4 regions of the Metabacillus sp. YM-086 genome follow, and region 1 is predicted to be linked to each of the others. Evidence: riboswitches for the same ligand, from Rfam matches in the RefSeq annotation. Region 1 holds a riboswitch; each other region holds the start of a gene.
What was found. Region 1 has a riboswitch for cyclic di-GMP ahead of ACEWK1_RS06790 (nuclease-related domain-containing protein). Riboswitches for the same ligand answer to the same signal wherever they lie in the genome.

Region 1 (2,203 bases):
TTGCTGCTTCCTCATTTTGCGAGCATCCTGCCAATGCTCCTGCAATAAATAAGCTACCTAATACTAGTTTCATTTTCATATCAATTCCTCCATATTAGCTCACAAGTTTTTTCACTGTTTCTAATTCAGCTTCTTTTATGTTGTATCTTGGTTTGTAGTTCGTTAGGAATTCATGTAGGTCATATGATGAAGTAAAAACTGGTGTTTTCTTTGTTTCTACATATACCTCTACTTGAGGGTTTGAGAAGAATACACTTCCTTCTACCCAAACTTTAATACCATTTTTTGATAAATGCTTTGATAAGATATGAACCTGACGTCTTACCTGTTTTACTGGATTTCTCATTTCCTTTGAGTACTCTCCGCCTTTGCGCCCTACCTTATGTTGAGTCCATGATCTGTCTTCTTCATTACCTGCAATGGTTCCATTATGATTTTTCACTTCAACAACAAAAACTCCATTTTTCCCAATAATGACATGATCAAGCTCAGCCCTTCCTTCCTCAGTAGAAAGCTGAACAGAACTATAGACCTCATAGCCTTCCGGGAGATTGGCCAGGATTTCTGTTGTACGCTCTTCTCCACTTATTCCAGCACGCAATGTTGAATATTTCCTCCAAAAGTAGGCACCAATCCAACCCGGTACAATAGGTAATAGATGAAAAATACCATTAAAGTGAAAGCCTTGGAAAAATGCAATGAAGTAAGCTATTGGTGGAATCCAAAACAGGATACCTAGGGTTAAATATGTGTTTGCCTTCTTTGATAAAGCATTGCTGCCTTTATGTATCGTTGCCATCTCTTCACTTCTCCTTTTTAAAATAAAAAAGACTACTAGACATATTTCGGCCAGTAGTCGTAACAATACAGTTCGTGTATCGGTAGCCCGACGATCATCATTCTAATTTAATAGAATATTAGACTCGTGGCTTTGCGTCCTACCCTTTCGGAAAGTTTGCCAAAAATAAAGCTATTCAATTATCGTCATTGAACCATTACTATTTTCATAATGAAAGTTATTTTATAGTTATTTAGTCATGTTGATTATAAGGTCTTTTTTAGTGTTTTTCCAGATAAATATCATTTTTTCCAAAAAAAGTTTTTACTATTATTTGACTGATAGCTTCTGACGTAAGAGCTCCTTTTCACTTGAAAGACTACTTCTACACCTATTCCTATATTTTTTTCATCCCTTTTAAAAGCCTAAATGTTATTTCACTATAAAATAATAATGAGATGGCAATTGTTGCACCAACAAAACAAAAGTAAACATCCATATGAATTGCCACGTACCCTAGTTCCAGAAATGACGCCATGTTTATGACGCTTAATAGAAATAACATGAAAGAAAATACGTACATTCCCATCGCACTTACACGTTCCATTTTTCTACTATGCAATTAACTCACTCCAATTTGATGAATATTGTGGTATTTTTATTTCCATTACCTTTAGTCCTGCTAATCTTGATGACGTTACGAAGTTTGTATCATCTGAAGCTACAATGATAGAAGAATTGCCATGTTCCATTTCATACGCATAATGCTCGATAATGCGATCATCATTTTCTTTTTTTGTCAGCTTAATCGTGAGACCCTTTTTAAATTGAATGATCTGTTCCTCAGTCATCGTAATTTCTCTTGCATTCCCTATGCTAACCATATAATCGAACAAATCACTTGCTCTTGCAGCAGCTGCCCTAATATTTCGGTCTTCATTTTTCTTTAATCCGTTCCATTCATCTCAAACAATAGGGCTTATGACTACTTTGTATTTTTTGATGATGTCACATAAATCATTGTTTAATTTCATAAATACATTTGAATCGATCGCAATTTCATAGTCATTTTCTTTACATCTGTCTAACTCTTTCAAAATAATTGTGTTTAATATGAGAGAATTGGCCAGCCGTCTTTTAGGTTTTAATGTTTTTTCTAAGCCTTCTAATTCTTTATTGTGAATATACAAGTCCGTTGTGACTGCTTTTTTCTTCCATATGAATTCTTTCTTCATTTCTTGTAATTCCTTTTCTTTAACTTCATTTAATGCTATTAACTGATCTTTCTTCGTTACGACCTTTTCTACTTCTCTTCTGAAGTATTCTTCCTTACTTGCTAGTTTTGTTAGTGCTTGATTTCGAAGGTGAATGGATAAAAGTGCTGTAACAAGGAGACTGTAAAACACGAAATGAAATGATGGAATA
Region 2 (2,203 bases), on a different contig from region 1:
ATATTGTGGCCGATTTGATCAAGCTGCTTTTGAAGCTGACTCATCGTATTCGTCGCTGTTATCATTGAGCGTAGCATTTACTAGTACCCCCTATTATATGCGGCCGATTTCGTTCGCGGCCTTGTCCATACTTTTATCATAAGCTTGCAATACCTTTTGATTGGCTTCAAACGAACGGTACGCTGTCATCATATCTGTATACGTACGCCCAACATCTACTGTTGAAGTTTCTAAGTAATTTTGTCTTAGATTATATTGAATGTTTTCGTTGTTTACGGCTGTTGGCAGTTCTTCATTATTAAATGTGCGGTATAAACCATTACCTTCTTTTACAAGGTTACGAACATCCGCTTCAAAACGAACATCAATTTGCGCTACGAACTCTCCATCCGCAATCACTTCGCCATCAGGCGTTACCTGGAATTCACTAGACTGAATGGAGATTGGCTGCCCAGTTGTAGATAAAACCGGATTCCCACCAGAAAGAAGGATCCCGTTATTATCCCGTGTGAAATGGCCATTACGAGTATAGCGCTCTTCTCCCGCTTGATTTTGAACCGCAAAAAACAAAGCACCTTTTACATTTGTTTCTGCATTTAAGGGAATAATCTCTTCTAAAAGAGCTACATCTGAGTACAATCCAGTCTCTTTAAGACCACCTTGTGAAAAAGTACTTTGTAGTTCTTGAACATAAGCACCTGTGTTAATCGAACCAATTGGTGTGATTTGACCAAAGCTTGAACCATTTGTTGTTGGTACTGATTTATTTTCCAATCTATTTAAAAGCATTTCGGGAAATGCGCGGACACTTGCTTGATCCGCTTTATAACCCGCTGTATTGGCATTTGCCATATTATTTGAAAGCATTTCAGTACGTCTTTGCTGTGCAAGCATTCCCGCTGTTGCTGTATATAAACCTCTTAACATCTGTACACCCACCTTAGTCACATAGTTGTTACCGTACAAATGAATTCTTTTCGACAGAATTCCCTATCATTTATTATAAAGGACATTTGCTGTTTTCTCATTACATTTTTTCAGAAATTACCTGTTATATTTTAGGGGAAAAATAATGATAGGAAACCACTCCTATATCTTTTTACCGGACAAGCCCTTATACTTAAGAAAAATCTGAAAAAGGCAAACTTGTTGAAAAGCAAGGACGCAAAGCTATGGGCCTACCCAATGGAGAACATTGTACGGCTGCCAAGCTGCCAGGCTCCTTTTTTGGGCCATGGGGCTTATGAAAAGGAGAGGCAAATGATGAAAATGAAGGTTGTACTTCTGACATTACTATTCTTATTAGGATCTCAACTAGGAGGTCTAGCTTTGAATCATAAAGCACAAGCTGAGGGTGCCCCAGATTATTCAACATGGCTCTGGGATACGAGTAAAATTGTGTATGACCGTGAAGCTACATTGCAGTTTTTAGAAGCAAAGCAAGTATCACATGTGTTTTTGCAGATTGACCGTAGTATTGATGTTGCCTACTATCACACTTTTATTAGTGAAGCTGCAAAGCTAGGTATGGATGTTTACGCGTTAGATGGAGCACCAAATTGGGGTGTTAACAATAAAGCATTTTTGAACTTTTCAAATTGGGTTAGTGGATATCAAAACGGGGCAGCTGCTGGTGAGAAGTTCGCCGGAATTCACCTTGATATTGAGCCATATTTAACAGAGCAATGGACAACAAACTATGGTGCTGCTGTTCTGAAATACCAGGGAGCCATTTTAGCTGCCGCTAATACCGCATCAGCATTAGATATCAGCCTCGCTGTTGACATTCCGTTTTGGTTTGATGAAATGAATTTCCGTAACAAGCACGGAAAAGGAAACCTAGCCGAATGGGCGTTGAAAAATACAGATGAAGTGACCATTATGGCCTACCGCGACAAAGCCGTTGGCCCGAATGGCATTATTGAATTAGTGAAATATGAGATGGATCTGGCTGTGTTGCTTAATAAAGATGTAACGATCGCAGTTGAAACGATGAATCTTGGTAGTAGTGACGGATTTTTTACGTTTTTTGAAGAAGGTCAGGCGGAAATGAATAATCAGTTAGGACTTGTTTTAGATCAATACCAGGATTATTCAAGTTTTGGTGGGTTTGCTGTGCATCATGTTGGTAGTTGGATGGAGTTGGAGTAGGGATTTGGATTTGGGCGTGGATTCACTTAGGTGGGTTCATGCTTTTTTTGTG
Region 3 (2,203 bases), on a different contig from region 1:
GAATTAAACGTCATTGTTTTTGATATCGAAACAACAGGTTTTTATCCTGATCAAGGGGACCAAATTATTTCAATAGGTGCAATTAAAGTAAAGGGAGATGAAATTAAAGAAGAGGAAACCTTTTACTCACTTGTTCGCTCAGAAAAACCAATTTCTAATGAAATTAGTTCTTTAACAGGTTTAACAAACGAGCAATTAACAACTGCTCCGCTGTTATCCGAAACCTTGTTTGAATTTTTTCGGTTTGCCCAGGACTATACACTTGTTGCTCATCATGCAAACCATGAAAAGATGTTTTTACAGCATGCCTCTTGGAAGCTATACCGGGCACCATTTAAGCACCGTCTTGTAGATATGTCCTTCTTGTACCGAATCGCAGAGCCTGAAGCAAAGCTTATTACTCTTGAAGAATGCTGCAACCATAATGGAATACCGATTATTGGTCGACATCATGCTCTGGAGGATGCCAAGTTGACCGCTCAGTTATGGAGTATTTATGTTAATAAGCTTAAAAGATTAGGGTGTGAATCTTTAAAGGATTTATATGAACGTTATACAATGGTTTAATGAAAAGGGTTATCTAGGTGATAGCTCTTTCTTTATATAGGAAAAGTTTCAGAATATAATGATTTATCTTAAAAAGATAGCCAAATTATGTTATAAGTAGTATGATAGTACTACAAAATTTTTAGACAGAATTGCCGAAATTATTTGTATATAATATAAAGAAATGGGCAAACCATTTGAAAAAATGGGACGCAAAACTAAAGGGGCTTATCATTTTATGCCAGCCAGTTGCAGATATGATTAACTTTGAACTTGTTAGTGAGCTGTCCTTATTTTTATCATTTGGGCAGTTTTATTATTTTACAGAGAGTAATAGAGGCGAGAAAGGGAGAAAGAACATCATGAAAATCCGTAATGTTTTTAAGAATAATGTATTAAAAGGTTTTGACAGAAACCTCACGATTAGAAAAAAATTAATCATTGCCTTTGCATGTATTTTACTTGTACCAAGTCTTGCTATAGGATTTATTTCTTATCAATCTGCAAAATCTGAGTTACAAGATAGCATGCTTCAAACAGCTAAGGAAAGTGTGCAACTAATTGATTCCTCTATGAATTCACAGCTAATTCCTATAGAAAAGGACATTGAATATTTTGCTCAGACAGCAAAAACGGCTAATGCAAAAATTGATATCGAGGAAATTTCGAAAATTAAATTGAAATTTAATCAATATATTGAAACAAAACCAGGAGCACAAGCGATTTATATTGGAACAGATACGGGTGAAATGATTGTTTCGCCGAAAATTCAACTTCCTGATGATTATGACCCACGTGATCGTCCTTGGTATACATTAGCAATGGAGAATAAAGGAGAAGTTGTTATAACAGATCCGTATATTGATGCTAATACAAATGAAACATCAGTTACATTTGCTAAAGTTTTAAATGATGGTTCAGGTGTAGTGGCAGTTGATGTGAACTTAAATGTACTAAAAGATATGATAAGTGTAGTGAAGGTTGGGGAAGAGGGCTATGTAACAATTGTTGATAAAACTCAAACTTACTTAATTCATCCTTCTAAGCAAGGTGAAAAGGTAACGGGTGATTGGGTAGGAAAATTATTTAAGAGTAATATTGGTGAATTTTCTTATACTATAGATGGTAAAGCGAAGGAAATGGATTTTATTACAAATGAATTAACAGGCTGGAAAATTGCTGGTACGATGTATACTAGTGAAATCTCAGAAGCCGCTAAAGGAATCTTTTTAAAAACATTAGCTGTAGTACTAGTATCATCTATTCTCGGAGCTATCGTTATTTTTGTTATTATACGTTCTATTTTACAACCAATTCGTATTTTAGTTGCTTCTTCAGAAAAAATTGCTAATGGAGATTTAGCGGTTGATATTAACATAACTTCTAATGATGAAGTAGGACAATTGTCCAAGAGCTTTAACAAAATGGTCGAAAATTTACGTGCAGTGGTTGTAAGTCTTCAAACAGCATCAGAAAGGGTGAGTTCCTCTTCTGAAGAGTTGATTGCTAGTGCAGATCAATCGACTGCTGGAACTAAACAAGTAACAGAAGCAATCCAACAGGTAGCTAGTGGAGCCGAAAGCCAAACACAGAAAATTGATGCAAATAATGCTGCATTAGATGAAGTACTACAAGGAATTCTAAGAATTTCGTCTAG
Region 4 (2,203 bases), on a different contig from region 1:
CTTTCAGTTGTGGAGGGACATGGCATTACAGATAAAATCGAGGAAAGACTTCGAGATATGTATAATATTGAAAGAGTTCATATCCATATAGAGCCACACTAAGAAAGGGAAGAGCGGATTCTTCCCTTTTTTTACTTTTTCTCATAAACACTAATTAATGATTCAAGAAACTCAAGTTGCAGCTCATATTGCTTAAAAATGCTTTGAAACGTTAACGAAGTGATCTCGTCAATCTCAATATATTGCTTTTTTGATCGCATTCCTTGTTTTTGTTGCTCGAGTTCCTTTTCGATGATTTGCTTTTGTGAGTGAAGTGCTTCAAGCACAGCATGTTTATCTAGGCTTGCAATAAAGCTCAACCCTGTATAAAGCTGTGTTGGTAGCTGAACAGAAGGGGCTGATAATAAGTCGTAACCATTGTGAAGTAAACTAACAATTCGACATCGTTCGCTATACTCTTAGTTAATTATGGTAAAGAGGACTCATATATGTAAAAAATAGTTATTTCATTTCTAGTAAAAATAGACTATACTACTTTAAAAGAATATTTTTTGGCAAACTATGTGAAAGCATAGGACGCAAAGCCACGGGTCTACGCACAGCACGACAGCCGGGTTACATATCTTTACATAAAACTGCTGTGCTAAGCAGTTTTTTTGTTTTTTGTCAGTTTCTTATATTATATCGGTTTTCTAAATGTATAGATTTAGAAAGCAAGAGGTTATAACATCATTAGTGTTATTTAGTAGGTGAGGGTTTTGCAAATTTTATTTTTCAGTTTAATGTATCTGATTCCTGCGATTATCTTTATTTTTTTTGCAGGTATGGTTTATGGTCATAATCGAAAAAGTTGGAAGCATATTACATGTAGTTTATTTTTTCTTTCGTCGTCTCTATGGTTTTTTGGCGTATTTACTTCTTTCCTTATTTACCCTAAATATTTTGATCATATCGTTGTGTACTGGATAAATGGTTCGATCGCTATTAGTGCTTTGTTATCACTGCATCTTTTTTTAATCAATGCTAATATGTATAAGACCAAAAACGGGAAGTTATTTAAGCTATTATTTATACCAGGTATCATTGGGATCGCAACGATTCCATTTGATTCATGGATGCTAAAAGGCTTTGATGAGAACGCATTAGACCCTATGTTTATTCCAGGTCCTGGGTTAATACTGTTATGGATTGTTGATTTTGCTTATCTTGCTGTAAACCTTTTCTTAGCAGTAAAGGAAATGAAAAAGGGAAATCAAGCAGCAAAATTATGGTTCAAAGGGATGCTCTCATTTTTTGTATGGACAATAACGATGCTAGTAGGCTCTATTCTTTTACAGAATACGGAATTTGACTTTATCACTTTCTTTGTTCCGCACGGCTCATTATTTTGGGCATACGCGATCTTCCTAAGTATGGCAAAATATGATTATTTATCATCGTATGAGAAACGATATAACATCTTGTTTCAGCGATCTCCACTAGGGATCCTCCTTATGGATGAAGAGGGAATTGTTCATGAGGCTAGTCCACAGGTAGCCAATTATCTAGGTGTTAGCAATGAGGAACTTATTCAACATTCGATCCTAACTTTTTTAAATGGGGTTGATAAGGAAAGGTTTATAAAAGCACATCAAACTTTTTTCCAAAATCGTATTAGGCTTACAAACGAAGAACTTTCATTTATTAATAAAACAGGGGAAGAAATAATATTATCGTTTGATTCTGACTTTATTTTACTTGAAGGAAAAACACTTCAATTTGTTATGGTAAAAGATGTTACAGAAGCCAAAAATAAGGGGAAACGTGAGTATTATCTCGCATACCATGACATTTTAACAGGTTTATCAAACAGGGCCGCTTTTGAAATAAAAATTCAAGAGCTCATAAATAGAAAAGAAATGTTTGACCTCGTTTTGCTAGATCTTAATAAATTAAAGCAAATAAATGATACATTAGGACATCAGGCAGGAGATCATGCGATACGATACCTTGCAACAATTTTACAAGAAGCAGCTGGAACTGAGCATCATACCGCAAGACTAGGCGGTGATGAATTTGTTTTGTTACTAACAATTGATAAAACAGAATCCATTATCAAACAAATTCGCAAACAATTAGCTATTCCCATGAAACTATCAAATTCAGAACAAATGACCCTTTCGGCTAGTATTGGTATTAGTCGTTATCCTCTTGATGGAGAAAT

Region 2: another riboswitch for cyclic di-GMP. It lies ahead of ACEWK1_RS09860 (amidase); the one in region 1 lies ahead of ACEWK1_RS06790 (nuclease-related domain-containing protein).
Region 3: another riboswitch for cyclic di-GMP. It lies ahead of ACEWK1_RS22090 (methyl-accepting chemotaxis protein); the one in region 1 lies ahead of ACEWK1_RS06790 (nuclease-related domain-containing protein).
Region 4: another riboswitch for cyclic di-GMP. It lies ahead of ACEWK1_RS17740 (GGDEF domain-containing protein); the one in region 1 lies ahead of ACEWK1_RS06790 (nuclease-related domain-containing protein).

What each region holds. Positions count from the first base shown of each region.
Region 1 covers NZ_JBLUOI010000010.1:84,885-87,087, forward strand. The annotation lists gene ACEWK1_RS06785 (hypothetical protein) at 1-79, opposite strand, end outside; gene ACEWK1_RS06790 (nuclease-related domain-containing protein) at 95-799, opposite strand; cyclic di-GMP riboswitch class I at 878-970, opposite strand; gene ACEWK1_RS06795 (hypothetical protein) at 1,176-1,400, opposite strand; partial or broken gene ACEWK1_RS06800 (PIN domain-containing protein) at 1,393-1,728, opposite strand; gene ACEWK1_RS06805 (hypothetical protein) at 1,744-2,203, opposite strand, start outside.
Region 2 covers NZ_JBLUOI010000017.1:20,816-23,018, forward strand. The annotation lists gene ACEWK1_RS09850 (flagellar hook-basal body protein) at 1-77, opposite strand, end outside; gene ACEWK1_RS09855 (flagellar hook-basal body protein) at 94-927, opposite strand; cyclic di-GMP riboswitch class I at 1,130-1,219, shown strand; gene ACEWK1_RS09860 (amidase) at 1,261-2,151, shown strand.
Region 3 covers NZ_JBLUOI010000071.1:2,823-5,025, forward strand. The annotation lists gene ACEWK1_RS22085 (exonuclease domain-containing protein) at 1-567, shown strand, start outside; cyclic di-GMP riboswitch class I at 724-803, shown strand; gene ACEWK1_RS22090 (methyl-accepting chemotaxis protein) at 909-2,203, shown strand, end outside.
Region 4 covers NZ_JBLUOI010000045.1:10,778-12,980, forward strand. The annotation lists gene ACEWK1_RS17730 (cation diffusion facilitator family transporter) at 1-102, shown strand, start outside; gene ACEWK1_RS17735 (hypothetical protein) at 132-359, opposite strand; cyclic di-GMP riboswitch class I at 544-623, shown strand; gene ACEWK1_RS17740 (GGDEF domain-containing protein) at 759-2,203, shown strand, end outside.